DNA from 2 places in the Paenibacillus sp. FSL R7-0345 genome. Region 1 is predicted to be linked to the other one. Evidence: riboswitches for the same ligand, from Rfam matches in the RefSeq annotation. Region 1 holds a riboswitch; the other holds the start of a gene.
What was found. A riboswitch is a leader RNA that binds a small molecule or an ion and turns the genes downstream of it on or off. The one in region 1 is predicted to bind S-adenosylmethionine.
Positions count from the first base shown of each region.

Region 2: another riboswitch for S-adenosylmethionine. It lies ahead of metA (homoserine O-succinyltransferase); the one in region 1 lies ahead of NST84_RS25290 (methionine ABC transporter ATP-binding protein).

Region 1 covers NZ_CP152002.1:5,857,142-5,862,851, reverse strand. Annotated here, with positions in the region: gene NST84_RS25305 (COX15/CtaA family protein) at 1-646, shown strand, start outside; gene NST84_RS25300 (UbiD family decarboxylase) at 684-2,393, shown strand; gene NST84_RS25295 (Cthe_2314 family HEPN domain-containing protein) at 2,456-3,202, shown strand; SAM riboswitch class I at 3,297-3,440, shown strand; gene NST84_RS25290 (methionine ABC transporter ATP-binding protein) at 3,541-4,557, shown strand; gene NST84_RS25285 (methionine ABC transporter permease) at 4,557-5,225, shown strand; gene NST84_RS25280 (MetQ/NlpA family ABC transporter substrate-binding protein) at 5,280-5,710, shown strand, end outside.
Region 2 covers NZ_CP152002.1:2,058,549-2,064,258, forward strand. Annotated here, with positions in the region: gene NST84_RS08590 (ROK family protein) at 1-11, shown strand, start outside; gene NST84_RS08595 (HRDC domain-containing protein) at 176-1,195, shown strand; gene corA (magnesium/cobalt transporter CorA) at 1,272-2,207, opposite strand; SAM riboswitch class I at 2,605-2,732, shown strand; gene metA (homoserine O-succinyltransferase) at 2,844-3,761, shown strand; gene NST84_RS08610 (PLP-dependent transferase) at 3,810-4,994, shown strand; gene mqnC (cyclic dehypoxanthinyl futalosine synthase) at 5,183-5,710, shown strand, end outside.

The DNA of each region.
Region 1 (5,710 bases):
TTCGCAGTCGGCGGCCGTGATGGCGCTGCATATGGGCTTCTCGCTGATTGCTTTTGCAAGCTCGTTAATGCTGGCACTTGGGACCAAGCGATGGCATGCTTCGATTGGTCAGCAGGATGCGGCTGCAGCAGGAGTAAGCCGGGGGTTCCGCAACTTAACCTGGGTTACTGCAGTATATTCATATATTGTTGTGTACATCGGGGCTTATGTCAGCCATACAGATTCACAGGGAGGCTGTTCCGGCTGGCCGCTCTGCAACGGGGAATGGGTTCCTGAGCTCAGCGGCGGCGTGGGCATTGTGTTCATGCACCGGGTGGCGGCAGCGCTGCTGTTTATTTTGATAGCTATACTGGGTCATCTGGCGTTCTGGAGATATAAAAAGCTGCCGGAGCTGCGGATGCTGGGAGTAGCTGCGGTTACGCTCTGTCTGCTGCAGGTGTTCAGCGGTGCGGCCGTAGTCCATACGCTGTATAACGAGAAATTGTACATATTTGCCGCGCTTTCCCATATTGTGCTGATTGCCGGACTATTCGGAATACTGAGCTACATGAGCGTACGCGTGTGGCAGCTAAGTGAACCAACAAAGCGCTCTCCTGACACAGAGGATGAATCAGAGTCTTCGCGGAGACCGCGTATCTATTTTTAGCAATAAGCAAGACGCTTGGTTTAGGAGGTACAAAATAGTGGGATACGCAAATATACGCCAGTGGACCGAGCAGCTCCGCAAGGATAAAGAGCTTGCGGTTATAGAAGCTCTGGTGGACCCTTATCTGGAGCTGCCGGAAATTCACCGGCGTGTGGTCCGGGAGGAAGGGCCGGCGCTGCTGTTTACCAATGTAAAAGGAACCCCGTTCCCGGTGGTGACCAACCTGTTCGGGACGGCCCGGCGCGTGGACAGAGCTTTTGGCACCAGACCGGAGCAGCTGCTGAAAGCAGTAGCCGGAGCAGCTGATACCCTGCTGCCCCCTTCATTCCCTAACCTGTGGAAAGAGAAGGAGCTGGTTTTCAATTTGCTGAAAACAGGCATAAAGCATGTGCCTCAGGGCGAAGCTCCGGTCCTCGGGGCCTGCCGGACGAACAATCCGCTGAGTGAACTGCCGCAGGTTACCAGCTGGCAGGAGGCCGGCGGGCCTTACATTACGCTTCCGCTTGTCTATACCGAGAGCCTGGCTGATCCGCGCAAACACAGCCTGGGCATGCACAGGCTGAAGCTAACCGACGACAGCACGGCTGTGATGGACTGGAATAAACATCAGGGAGCAGGGCTGTTCCATCAGGAGGCTGCGGCCATGGGCGAAGCACTGCCGGTTTCCGTGTTTATGGGAGGCCCGCCTGCGCTGCTGGCGGCGGCCAGTGCATCCCGCACGGTCTGGCTGCCGGATCTGGTGCTGGCTTCACTGGTGCTTGGAAACAGATTGCCGATGGTCAAGGACCCGCTGGGCGGCCACTCCATTCCGGCTGAGGCGGAGTTTGCCCTGCGCGGCCTGGTACCGCCTAAGTCCGCTCCGCACCAGGCTCCGGTTATGCATATCCAGCGGATCTGGCACCGCAAAGACGCGGTTTATCCTGCGACCATTGCCGTTTCTCCGCAGGAAGACAATTTCTATCTGGTCGATTATCTCCAGCAGCTTCTTTCCCCGGTACACCAACTTGCGATCCCTTCAGTGAATGCCTTCTGGACTTATTCCGAATCCGGCCCGAACGGTCTCGCTGCAGCGATTGTGGGGGACAGCTCCCATCAGGAGGTGCTGGGTACAGCCTTCCGCATATTAAGCGAGCGCCAGCTATCGGGGAGCCGGCTGCTGCTGCTTACAAGCGAGCCGGCTGCTTTTTCCGATTTGCCTGTACTGCTGGAAAATGTGCTGGAACGCTTCGATCCGGCTGACGGCCTGTATATCTTTGGAAGTTCAGCCCGGAACGGGGAGGAGCCGGGTCCCGGCAGCCAGGCAGTGCTGATGGGCACAGGACGTGCCATACGTAAGCTTCCGCACACCTATACAGAGGGAACGCTGCCAGGAATTTCTGAGGTTATTCCTTACTGCGGGGGATGCTTAGCCGTTTCCGGTGCATCCTATGAAGAAGACCCGGAGCTGCCCGTCCGGCTGAACGCTGCACTCCGTGCACAGCAAACGGCCTGGCCGCTGGTCATTGTGACGGATAAGGCGGCTGATGCAGTGCGTACCCAAAGCTCCTTTTTATGGACCATATTTACCCGGTTTAATCCGGCCGATGACATTTATGCGTCATCTGAAATCAGACAGCACAGAATCAGCTACCAGCTGCCGATTGTAATTGATGCACGCATGAAACCGGGATATGAGCCGGAACAAATACCATGCAGCAGCACCCTGGATCTGGTTGACCGTAACTGGAAGCATTATTTTCAGCAGTAACATTCATTTACTGTTTCATTAAGTCTGAAATTATATTCTTGTTATTTTAAGGGGGACAAGTCATGCTGCGGATCTTACTGGGGGAGCCTCCGCGCCGTAACAGCGGCGTATTGGCCGAAGCGATGGATAACATGGCAGAGGTGGCGTCCATGCTCCGCAAGGAGATGAATGCCCATGAGGATCATGACCACGAATTCCGCAAGCTGGAGATCTGGACGCGCGGTCTGATCTCCTCGCTGGATGAGCTGGAGCAAAGCTGCTTTGCCGCCGGCTTTTACCGGAAACGGGTTGTCGCCGGTTACATGGATGATATGTCTGTTCAGGAGCAGGGGGATTATGCGCGTTACGTCTATTTTTACAAAAACGGGTTTATCCGTGTCTTCTCGCTGCTCGACAAGCTGGGAACCGTCCTGAACAGCCTGTACAATCTGAATACAAGCCAGAATAATGCACATTTCTCCTATTTCACGGTGCTGCGGCAGTTCCAGCTGCTGAAGGAGCATATTCCGCTTTCTGATGAGCTGGAGGGGATCAAGGACTCCTACCGGGAGCCGCTGCAGAATCTGCGCAAGCGCCGCAACGCGGAAATTCATTATATGAATGCTGAAATGCAGGATGATCTGTGGCAGAGGCACCAGGGGCTGCATGACAAAATCAGACTGGAGGATCTCGACAGCCATCTGGAGGACTTGAAACAAGGGGTGGAAATGGTCTGTAAATCCTTATGTGCAGCCTTTCGTTACAGCAATGAACAATGGCATAAGAACAAGACTATGGCTCAAAAACACGCCGGGACAGAGTCACGTTAAAGCGACAAAATCTCCCTTTGACAAAAAAGCGGAAACTTACTATACTTAGGCTTGCATTATATTCTTACATTCTGCGACATGTAACTCCATATTTTTCTTATCGAGAGCGGCGGAGGGATAGGCCCGATGAAGCCCGGCAACCGATTTGTATACAGTATGTTCTTAAATATGCTGCTTATAAATGTCATGGTGCTAATTCCTACAATGCGGCACAGTTTCGGGCGTTGGCAGATGAGAAGGCATTGTAAATATACGCACAGGGCCTCTTGCGATCCGCAATGATCGAAAGGGGTCTTTTTTGAATATCGGGGTACAGAATAAAGGGGGAACGACGGAAATTGATAGAGCTGAAAGGGTTGACCAAAGTGTACGGCAAAGGCAGCAAGGCTGCCACAGCGCTCTCGAACTTGAATCTGTCCATTAAAAAAGGTGAGATTTTCGGTGTAATCGGCCACTCCGGCGCTGGTAAAAGCACGCTGATCCGCTGCATCAACCTGCTCGAACGTCCGACTACAGGCGAAGTTTGGGTAGACGGTGTTGAGCTGACCCGGCTCGGCAAAGGGCAGCTTCAGGAGAAACGGCGCAAAATCGGAATGATTTTTCAGCATTTCAACCTGCTGTCTTCAGCAACGGTGTATGATAATATCGCTTTTCCGCTGCGCCTGGCAGGAACAGCGAAGACTGATATTGACCAGAAGGTCAAGGAGCTGCTGGCACTGGTCGGCCTGGAGAACCATGCTAACAAATATCCGGCCCAGCTCTCAGGCGGACAGAAGCAGCGGGTCGGTGTAGCCCGGGCGCTGGCCAGTGACCCTGATGTGCTGCTCTGCGACGAGGCCACCTCGGCGCTGGACCCGCAGACTACGGATTCCATACTGCGTCTGCTGCTCGACATTAACCGGAAATTCCACCTGACCATTGTGCTGATAACCCACGAAATGCATGTCATTCAGAGCATCTGCGACCGGGTGGCTGTTATTCACGGCGGCGGGATTGTAGAGCAGGGTGAAGTGGCTGAGGTGTTCCTTAAGCCCAAGCATGAAGTGACTAAAGACTTTATCCGCAGTGAAACCCAGCAGGACGGTCCGCTGAAAGCAGCATTGGAAGCTGGAAACAGGGGGAACGCGAAAGCGGTCAAGATTACTTTTCTGGGGCAAAAGACATACGAATCTATCCTGTCTGATGTGGTGCATGGAACAGGTGTCAGCTTTGCCATTCTCCAGGGGACGATCTCAACCATCAAGGATGTGCCGTATGGCCAGCTGATTGTCCGGTTTGAAGGGGAGCCTGGCGCGATTGACGCGACGCTTACCGAGCTGGCGGCACAAGGACTTGATGTGGAGGTGATTTCGTAATGGGCGGTCTCAATTTTAATGATATAAATTGGCAGGAAATGGTTGAAGCATCAGGTGCCACATTAAAAATGTTGGCTTATTCCGGAATTTTCACAATTATTCTTGGTTTACCACTCGGAATTGTGTTATATTTATGGGGAAGATCAAATAACAGTATTATCAGAGTTGTTTACTCGGTATTATCGTTGCTTGTAAACATTCTGCGCTCTGTTCCATTCCTGATTCTGATGGTCGCTCTGATTCCGCTGAGCAAGACGATTATGGGCACTTCGATTGGCGTACTGGGAACGATTCCGGCGCTGGTTATCGGTGCGGCCCCGTTTTTTGCAAGACTGGTGGAGACCTCGCTGCGTGAGGTAGACCGCGGGGTAATTGAAGCGGCACAGGGTATGGGTGCTTCCACAGGCCAGATTGTCATGCGGGTGCTTTTGCCGGAAGCCCGTCCGGGTCTGCTGGCCGGCGTAACGATTACGCTCGTAACCCTCGTCTCCTATACCGCAATGTCGGGGATGATCGGCGGCGGCGGTCTTGGTGACCTGGCGATCCGCTACGGTTATTACCGCTATGAGAAGGAAGTCATGATTATCTCTGTAGTGCTGATGGTTATACTAGTTCAGCTGCTGCAAATGGCCGGTGACAGGCTGGTCCGGCATTTTACCCGGAAATAAGGTACTTCCATATATAGCCTTATTCATAAACACATTTTTGAGGGGGATTTACAGATGAAAAAAGTACTACTTACGTTCTTCAGCTTGACTTTGGTATTGGTGCTGGCTGCTTGCGGCAACAATAACACTGCTAATAACGCTGCGAACTCTGCAGCAACCAACGCACCGGCAGCGGACGCTTCCGCTGAACCGACAACTGAACCTGCTGCTGAGCCAGTAACACTTGTTGTTGGCGCATCTCCTGTACCGCATGCCGAAATCCTGAACGCAATCGCTCCGCTGCTTGAAGCTCAAGGCATCAAGCTGGAAGTTAAAGAATTCACTGACTACATCCTGCCTAATACACAGCTGGCTGAGAAAGCACTGGATGCGAACTTCTTCCAGCACAAGCCTTACCTGGATGACCAGAACACAAAAAACGGTACTGACCTGGTTTCTGTAACTGCAGTTCACGTTGAGCCATTCGGCGCTTATTCTAAGAAGAT
Region 2 (5,710 bases), 3.2 Mb from region 1:
CCGGAGCCTGATTCAAAAAGAGATTGACTGTACGGAAATATATGGTATTGTAGTTTCTAACAGTATAGCATTTACGAGGAAGCACCTCTTTCACGATTTTCGTGGGGGAGGTGCTTTTTTTTGCGTTATGCGTTATGCGAATGCGTGCTGTATGACGACGAAAGTAGGGATTCCTATGCAGATTGTATTTTTAAACCGGTTATCGAGAATGTCCGGAGCGGATCAGGAGGTTTATGCCCAGCTCTGGATCGGCGAGGAGGAGGGGGTCTGGCGGATCGGATGGCGGGATTTCTCCGGCAGCCATGAAATTGACGAGCATATCTGGTATGAGGGCGGCTCGTGGACCGAAATGCTGTGCGTCTACAGGCATGAACTGGCAGTGAAGATGGGCGACGGCTACCGTCCGCTGATTGACGGGGCTTTTCATGAAGAGGAAACGCTGGCTGGGCGTAACCGGGAGCAGCTGAAGCTGCAGTATTACAGTGAACATCACGGAAATCAGGCTGTTTATGATGAGCTTTGCGCCTGGCGGCGGGGTAAAGCCTCCAGTGAGCGGAAGGCACCGTATATTCTCGCCAGCAACCGTCTGCTGCGCATGCTCAGCGCCTATCTGCCGCATACGGAAACGGAGCTGCTGCAGATACCGGGAATAGGGGAAGGCAAGGTTTCGCAGCATGGCAGCGACTGGCTCAGTATTACTGCCGCTATTCCGCGCGAGCACAGCTATCCGCTGAACTGGGTGCATGAGGCAGTGGAGGAGGAGGCATTCTCGTCCTGGCTTTACAAGCAGAAGGAAATCAAGTACAAGAAGCAGCTTGAACGGCTGCGGCTGCGCCGTATCCTGCTGCAGGGGATCGAGAACGGACTTGGCATGGAGCAATTGCAGGCCACCGGCGGAATCAGCCGGCGTGAAGTGCTGGAAGCTGTAGAAGAGCTGGAGAAGGAGGGGTATTCTGTTGAGAAGCTGATCGAGAATGAGCTGAAGGAGGTTTCAGCCGAGGAGCAGAACAGCATCTGGATGGCTTATGAGCTGATGGGTGATACCTTTTTGAAGCCGGCGCTGTACAAGGCGTATGGGGATAACTTCTCCCCGGCAGAGGGGCTGGATCTTTATTATGAACGCCTGCGGCTGATCCGCATCCGCTTCCGGCGGGACCGCCAGCTGCAGACAATCGGCGAAGCTGTGAGCTATTAGAAATACAAAAGGCGAAGGTTCCCCCATACTTTACAGTAGCGGTAGCCTTCGCCGTAGCGTATTCGTCCGTTATCGTTCATAGCCAATCCTTCTTGCGGAAGATCACCAGCATTCCGCAGCCGAGCGTAACCATCACAGCAATTACGCCGTAGTAGCCGTATTGCGAATGGGTTTCAGGTATATTGTCAAAGTTCATCCCGTAGATACCGGTAATGACGGTAAGTGGCATAAATATGGTAGTTATTGCAGTAAATACTCTCATAATTTCGTTGGCACGGTTAGCAATACTGGACTGGTAAGCTTCGCGTAAGTTGCCCATGAGGTCGCGGTAGGTCTCAAAGGTTTCAGAGATCTTGACCGCATTTTCATAAATATCGCTGAAATACTTCTGCAGTTGGTCATCGATCAGTCGCAGGTCCTTTTTGTTCAGGGTGTTGATAACTTCCTTCTGCGGCCCGAGCATCTTCTTCAGCCACAGAATTTCACTGCGCAGACCGATAATCTCGCTCAGATGCGATTTCTTGGTATGCATCAGGATATCTTCCTCAAGCTTCTCAATCCGCGCTTCAATCCGGTCACCGACAGAGAAGTAATTGTCTACAACGATGTCGATCAGGTGGTAGAGGAAGCGGTCAGGCTCGCTGACCTCCTGCTCCCACAGGATGGGCTTCAGGACGCGCAGCTCATGAATTTTTTGTTTGGTGACAGTAATAATGTAATGTCTGCCCAGGAATACGTTCAGTGCCCGGAGGAAAATTTCCTCGTCATCAAACCGGATGCTGTTAACTACAATAAAATAATGGCTCTCATAAATTTCAATCTTTGGCCGCTGCTCCTCTTCACTGAGGCAGTCCTCTACCGCCAGATCATGCAGATTGAACAGGGGCTGGAGCAGCTCCAGATCCTCATCATCAGCGTCGATCCAGTAGAATCCCTCTGCGGGGGCAGTCAGTGTTGCTTCAATATCATCGATCGGGGTAAAAACCCCTGCGTTTACCAGCCGGATTTTCATCTGATTCACTCCTTATGTCCCCGGTCTTCTCCAGGGTTATGCTAATTAAAGCACACGGAAAAAATCAGCTTGGCCAGCGGTACAATCAATGAACGGGCCAAAATGACGTTTCGAGAGCATGAAGAAATAGTGCTCCCGCCGCCGGCAAGCTGATGCTAATCCTGTGTGGTTGCTCACTTTGCACGCTTAACTGCGTACCCGGGTCGCCTTCCATTCTTCTCTCACCTCTGTTCTTCGTCACTTGTGCCTTGAAACACTTGTCTAGTATAACGCCGGGGTATGCCTCTTTCAAGCAAAATTCTTTACATTTTAAGGGCTCTTCAGCATTGTATGGACTTGACGAAAAGCAGGTTCATGATTTAAAGTGAATTTTAAGAAAAAAATTGAATACAGCTTAATCTTATCAAGAGCAGGTGGAGGGACTAGCCCTATGAAACCCGGCAACCGGCGTGTATACGCACGGTGCTAATTCTTGCGGAAGCTATGCAGGGCATGCAGCCCGGCACTGGCTCTGGCAGATGAGAGAGGCGCATATGACTGAACCTATATGACCTTTCTCGCGTGCGGGAAAGGTCATTTTTGCATAGAATTCAGTTCAAACTCAGGTACTAATTCGAATAAGGAGTGGACACAGCAATGCCAATCAAAATCCCTGACAGTTTACCGGCCAAAGAAGTATTATCCGGAGAAAATATCTTTGTAATGGATGAAAGCCAGGCTTTTCACCAGGATATCCGTCCGCTGCGGATCGCCATCCTGAATTTGATGCCTACCAAGGAAACGACCGAAACGCAGCTGCTGCGCCTGATCGGTAACTCTCCGCTCCAGGTCGATGTAGTCCTGCTTCATCCCAGCTCCCATACCTCCAAGAATACTTCTGCGGAGCATTTGAAGAGCTTCTATACAACCTTTGATGAAATCAGCCACCGCCGCTTTGACGGCCTGATTGTAACCGGAGCTCCGGTAGAGCAGCTTGAGTTCGAGGATGTGAATTACTGGGAAGAGCTGCAGCAGATTTTTGAATGGAGCAAACATAACGTTACATCGACTATGCACATCTGTTGGGCGGCCCAAGCTGGCCTGTACCACCACTTCGGAGTGCGCAAGGTAAGTCTTGACGAAAAATGCTTTGGAGTGTTCTCGCACACGGTGAGCCATAATAATGTTAAGCTGCTGCGCGGCTTTGACGAAGTGTTCCATGTTCCGCATTCCCGCCACACCGATGTATCGCGTGAGGATATTGAAGCTAATCCGGAGCTGCAGATTCTGGCTGAATCGGAGGAAGCCGGAGTATATCTTGTGGCGACCCATGACGGCAAGCAGATTTTTGTAACCGGGCATTCCGAATATGATCCGTTCTCGTTAAAATGGGAGTATGACCGTGACGTCGCCAAGGGTATGGAAGTTGCGCTGCCTAAGCACTATTACCCTAAGGATGACCCGCAGCGGACACCGCCGGCGATATGGCGGGCCCATGCCAACTTATTGTTTGCCAATTGGCTCAATTACTATGTATACCAGGAGACACCCTACGACATTGGCCCTATCATTTAATAAATAGAAGCAAACCAATTTTCACCACCACATTTAGGAGGCTCACCGATGGACGAGAAACTGAGGATTGAAAGCAGACTTGCGCAAATAGGCTCACAGGAAGATCCCGCTACCGGAGCAGTTAATTACCCGATTTATAATGCAACGGCATTCCGCCACCCGAGACTTGGACAAAGCACCGGCTTTGACTATATCCGTACCAAAAACCCGACCCGGTCCGTGCTGGAAACGGCTGCGGCTGAGCTGGAGTCCGGTGATGCCGGCTTTGCCTGCAGCTCCGGCATGGCTGCACTGACCACGGTGTTTGCCTTATTCGGACAGGGGGATCACCTGGTCGTTTCCCTTGACCTTTATGGCGGGACCTACCGTCTGCTGGAACGGATTTTGTCCAAGTACGGTATTACAGCCTCCTATGTGGATACCAATGACCTTGACGGACTGGAAGCAGCCCGCCGTCCGGAGACAAAGGCAGTGTTCATCGAGACGCCGACCAATCCGCTGATGATGATTACTGACATCCAGGCAGTGTGTACATGGGCAGGCCATCACGGGCTGCTGACGATTGTAGACAATACGCTGCTTACCCCGTTCTTCCAGCGCCCGCTGGAGCTGGGAGCGGATATCATTGTGCACAGCGCGACTAAATACCTGGGCGGCCACAATGATGTGCTTGCCGGCCTGATCATAACCAAAGGTGCTGAGCTGTCTGCTGAAATGGCCGTTCTGCATAACTCCCTTGGAGCCGTGCTTGCACCTAATGACAGCTACCAGCTGATGAAGGGCATGAAGACGCTGGCTCTGCGCATGGAACGTCATGAGAGCAATGCGCTGGCCCTTGCCCATTATCTGCTGGAGCATCCGGCCGTGGCAGAGGTGTTCCATCCGGGTCTGCCGGATCATCCGGGATATGAAATTCAGAATCGCCAATCCTCAGGCAACACAGGCATCTTCTCCTTTAAGGTAAAAGATGCCCGTTACGTGGAGCCGCTGCTCCGCCACATCCGGCTGATCGCTTTTGCCGAGAGTCTGGGCGGGGTTGAGTCCCTTATGACTTATCCGGCCGTACAGACTCATGCCGACATTCCGGTAGAGATTCGCGATGCTGTCGGGGTAGATGACCGGCTGCTGCGCTTCTCCGTCGGCATTGAGCACGTGAACGACCTGATTGCCGACCTCGGCCAGGCGCTGGAGGCAGCCCGTGTGGAGCTGGAGCAAGCAGTGACAGCTGAATAATTATACAAAGGAGACGGCAGCGCGTTTGATGCGCGGCCGTCTCTTTTTCACGGAGCCGGAATCCTGGCATCAAAAGATTTCTCAAGCCGCCGGGATTGTGTTACGATGAATGGATGAATGCTTTATGTATTTACTCTTTAAAATTTTATCAACCATAATGTATGGAAATATGAAGGAGGCTGCGAACGATGAGTGCGATAGATCTTATTCTGGATAAGACGCTGAAAGGCGAACGCCTCGGGCTGGAAGACACCATCCGGTTGTTCGAGAGCAACGAAATTGAAAAAATGGGCGCAGCTGCAGATGTGATCATGAAGCGCTGGCACCCCGATCCGCTGGCTACATTTGTCATTGGGCGCAATATTAACTATACCAACGTCTGTGATGTGTACTGCCGTTTTTGCGCATTTTACCGCAGACCCGGATCAGATGAAGGTTATGTGCTTCCTGATGAAACCATCTACCAGAAGATCGCTGAGACGATTGCTGTAAATGGTACGGAAATTCTGATGCAGGGCGGAACGAATCCGAACCTTCCGTTCAGCTATTATACGGATATTCTCCGCGGGATCAAACAGCGGTTCCCTGAGATCACGATGCATTCCTTTTCTCCGGCGGAGATTATGAAGATGGTCGAAGTATCCGGCTTGCCGCTGGAGCAGGTGATGCGCGATATTCATGCTGCCGGCCTTGACTCGCTGCCGGGCGGCGGGGCA